One region of the Duganella sp. GW821-FHT07F09 genome, then DNA from elsewhere that is predicted to be linked to it. Evidence: predicted binding sites of a transcription regulator. Region 1 holds the regulator's gene; the other holds the start of a gene.
What was found. Region 1 encodes sigma-54, which starts transcription at its own class of promoters, with help from an activator protein. Its sites were predicted from a motif close to TGGCANGNAANCTGCTTT; they were not measured.
Positions count from the first base shown of each region.

Region 2: a site for sigma-54 is predicted at 1,088-1,105, ahead of AC07P1_RS05465 (TldD/PmbA family protein). Genes of this name have one in related genera too.

Region 1 is NZ_JBWKQJ010000016.1:91,089-93,289, forward strand. Features, by position in the region: gene lptB (LPS export ABC transporter ATP-binding protein) at 1-137, shown strand, start outside; gene AC07P1_RS30475 (RNA polymerase factor sigma-54) at 147-1,628, shown strand; gene hpf (ribosome hibernation-promoting factor, HPF/YfiA family) at 1,704-2,063, shown strand.
Region 2 is NZ_JBWKQJ010000002.1:87,612-89,812, reverse strand. Features, by position in the region: gene AC07P1_RS05470 (class I SAM-dependent methyltransferase) at 7-828, opposite strand; gene AC07P1_RS05465 (TldD/PmbA family protein) at 1,282-2,201, shown strand, end outside.

The sequences.
Region 1 (2,201 bases):
TGCGCGAGACGCTGGGCATCTGCGACCGCGCATATATCATCAACCAGGGCTCGGTGCTGGCTTCGGGCCGGCCGGACGACATCATCGCCGACGAGTCGGTGCGCCGCGTGTACCTGGGTGAACACTTCAGAATGTAATCGCGCCCCATGAAACAGTCATTGCAACTGCGCACGTCGCAGCACCTCGCGCTGACACCCCAGCTGCAGCAGTCGATCCGTCTGCTGCAGCTGTCCACGCTGGAGCTGCACCAGGAGCTCGAGCAACTGCTCACCGATAACCCTTTGCTCGAGCGCCTGGACGACCCGCTCGACCGTTCGCTGCGGCTGCTGTCCGACGGCGCCATCAGCCAGCAGGCGCCGTCCGGCGAGGCCCCGTCCGAAGGCCCGCCGAACCAGCAGGACGCGCCGGCGCCCGCCGACGCCGACAACTACGACGGCCCGGCCGCCGATACCGAAAGCACCAGCAGCGAGGCCGATGTCGACTGGAGCGACGCCGGCCGCAGCAAGGCTCCCGACGACGAGGACGCGCGTCCGCAACTGGAGGCCAACCACTGCACCCTGCGCGAGCACCTGATGGAGCAGATGCGCGTGACGGTGCTGGAGATGCGCGACCGCGCGCTGGTCGAGCTGATCATCGACGCGCTCGACGAGAACGGCTACCTGGAGGAGCCGCTGGAGGAGATCCACGCGCGCCTGCCGGAGGAACTGGAAGTCGACATCGACGAACTGCGCACCGCCTTGTCGATGCTGCAAAGCTTCGACCCGATGGGCGTGGGCGCGCGCAACGCCTCCGAATGCCTGGCGCTGCAGATCAAGCGCCTGCCCGGCATCGCGCTGGTGACGCGGCGCATGGCGCTGACCATCGTCGAAAACCATTTGACGTGGTTCGCCCAGCGCGACTTCAACAAGCTGAAAAAAGCGCTGGTGTGCGACGACGAGGACCTGCGCGAGGCGCAGGCCGTCATCCGTCTGTGCAATCCGCATCCGGGGTCGGCGTTCGCCTCGGACGTGTCGGACTACGTGGTGCCGGACGTGATCGTCAAGAAGTCGCGCAGCGGCTGGCAGGTCAGCCTCAACAACGACGTCATGCCGCGCCTGCGGGTCAACGCCATGTACGCCAACCTGCTCAAGCAGGGCAAAGGCGAGGGCCAGATGGGCGCCCAGCTGCAGGAGGCCAAGTGGCTGATCAAGAATATGCGCCAGCGCTTCGACACCATCCTGCGCGTGGCGCAAGCGATAGTAGAAAGACAAAAGAACTTTTTCTCGCACGGCGCCGTTGCCATGCGGCCCCTTGTGCTTCGCGAAATTGCTGATACACTGGGTTTACACGAGAGCACTATTTCTCGGGTGACGACTCAAAAGTACATGCTGACGCCGCACGGCATGTTTGAGTTGAAATATTTCTTTGGTAGCCATGTCGCCACCGAAGCGGGCGGTGAAGCAAGTTCGACGGCGATACGGGCACTCATCGTGCAATTGACAGGAGCTGAAGACCCTAAAAATCCTTTATCCGACAGTAAGATTGCGGACATGCTGGGGGAACAAGGCATGGTGATTGCGCGACGCACTGTTGCCAAATATCGCGAAGCGTTGAAAATCCCTCCCGTCAGTCTCCGCAAGTCTTTGTAGTTACTTGGTCACTGTGCGCCCGGCCGCAATGGGCGCGGCACTGACCGTAAGCGACATTTATCTTTAGGAGCGTGTATGAATCTGACCATCAGTGGACATCATCTCGAAGTGACCGCGGCCATCCGCGAATACGTACAGAACAAACTGGAACGTGTCACTCGTCACTTCGATCAAGTTATTGATATTGCTGTCATTCTGACTGTAGATAACCTTAAAGAGAAATCCAAACGCCAGAAGGCTGAAATCAATCTGCGTCTGTCGGGTAAAACCGTGTACGTGGAAAGCCTGTCGCAAGACCTGTACGCCGCGATCGACACCCTGGTCGACAAGCTTGACCGGCAGGTCATGAAATACAAATCCAAAGTTCAGCAGCACGGCCACGATGCGATCAAGCATCTCCCGGATAGCTACGAACCCGCTGCCGCCGCCCTATAACAACGGCCTCCGGCACCATCCAACAAAGGGCGCAAGGGCGCCCTTTTTTGTGTCCGCTTGTTGTGTCCGCTTTTGTCCCCTTTCGATTCGATGAAAATAATTTATCCCGTTTAGGTGGCGGTAGAATGGGGTTTTTCA
Region 2 (2,201 bases), on a different contig from region 1:
ACATGATCACGGCTTGACGAACTTCAGCGTCATGCGGTCGCTTTCGCCGATCGCCTGATACTTCGCGCGGTCCTCGTCCTTGTTGCCGTAGGTCGGCGGCAGCGCCCAGACGCCGCCTTTGTGGTCGGCGGTGTCTTTCGGGTTGGCGTTGATTTCCGATTTGGCCGCCAGCTTGAAGCCCGCCGCCTCGGCCAGGCCGATCACATACTTCTCGTGCATATAGCCGCTGCTGGCCGTTTCGTCTTGGGTCTTGTTGGCCGGCAGGCGATGCTCCACCACGCCGAACACGCCTCCCGGTTTCAGGCTGGTGTAGACGCTGGCGAACAGCGCTTTCATATTTTCCGGACCTGCCGGTATCCAGTTGTGGATATTGCGGAAGGTGAGCACCATGTCCACGCTGCCGGCCGGCGCGAATTCATATTTGCGCGGCGGCGAGAAAACGCCCAGCGCCACCTTGTTGTACACCGGGTTGGCGTTCAGGCGCGCCATGAAGCGTTCGGCGCTTTTGCGTTCGCGTTCGTCCGGCGCGGCCAGGTCGTTGCCGGCGGCGATCAGCTTTCCGCTATCGCGCAGATAGGGCGCCAGGATTTCGGTGTACCAGCCGGCGCCCGGCGCCAGCTCGACCACCGTCATGTTCGGGCGGATGCCGAAGAACGACAGCGTCTCGTAAGGGTGGCGGTAGACGTCGCGCTGCACGTTGGCAGGGGTGCGGGTGCTGGCGGCGATGGCGGCCTTCAGTTTGGCGTCGACGGCTTCGGTGGCGGCGATCGCGCCGCTTGCAGCGAACAGCGTGGTGGTGGCCAGGGCGGCCACGAGATAACTCTTCATGCAAACTCTCCTGAGGGTTCGGTTGGCGGCGCGCGGTCGCCCGCCCTGCGCGATCATCGGGCATGCATGCGAAGAGGTCAAGCGAATTGCGACGGCCGCACCACCGAAGTGCGGCGCGCCTTCGGCTGGACGCCGCTCCGCCTGGCGCGGACACTGGCGGACACCGGCCGGACACTTCGCGGACACTTTCGCGGACACTTTTCCCACGTTTGACGCCCCGCCGGGGGACTCTTGTAACACAGTGTTTCGCTGTGGTGGATGGCATACATTTTGCCTATCCCGATCCTTAATCCGGCGCTACTATTGGTAATCCTGCGAAAACGGCGACGGATATTCAGGTGTCACGCAAAGAAGCAAGAGCTATAAGAGTAGGACTCGCTAGAAGAGCAAATAAAAGCTAAGCAGAACCCTGGGCGGCTGGCCCACAATCATTGCCTTACGTTTGGAGATACGATGGAACGACGTGCATTCCTCAATATTAGTAGTCTGGCCCTGGGCACGATGCTGCTGCCCGCCTTCGGTCGCGCGATCGCCGCCGAGGAGCTGCTCGCGCCGGTCGCCCTGCAGTTCAAGAAAATGCTGGCCGATACCGCGATGACGGCGGCCACGCAGGCCGGCGCCTCGTACTGCGACGTGCGCGTGGGCCGCTATCTGAACCAGTTCATCACCACCCGCGACCTGAATGTCGAAAACGTCGTCAACACGGAATCGGCCGGTGTCGGCGTGCGCGTGATCGCCGGCGGCGCCTACGGCTTCGCCGCCACCAACGACATGACGCCGGACGGCGTGGCCGCCGCGGCCCGGCAGGCGGTGGCCATCGCCAAGGCCAACGCCAAACTGCAAACCGAGCCCGTTCAACTGGCCCCCGTCAAGGGCGTGGGCGAAGTGTCGTGGGCCACGCCGATCGTCAAGGACTGGCGCACTGTCCCGATCAAGGAGAAGGCCGAGCTGCTGATCGCCGCCAACAAGGCCGGCATGGAAGGCGGCGCGAGCTTCATGCAATCGTTGCTGTTCCAGGTGAACCAGCAGAAGTACTTCGCATCGACCGACGGTTCCTACATCGACCAGGACCTGCACCGCCTGTGGATGCCGGTGTTCGCCACCGCCGTCGACAAGACGACCAACAAGTTCCGCTCGCGCCAGGGATTGTCGGCGCCGGTCGGCATGGGCTACGAATACCTGGATGCGCGCCCGGAGCACAAGATCAAGGCCGCCGGCGGCGTGACCACCTTGTACACCGGCTCCTACGATCTGATCGAGGATGCGCGCGCGGCCGGCAAACAGGCCAAGCAAAAACTCACCGCCAAGTCGGTCGAACCGGGCAAATACGACCTGGTGCTGTCGCCGGAGCACATGTGGCTGACCATCCACGA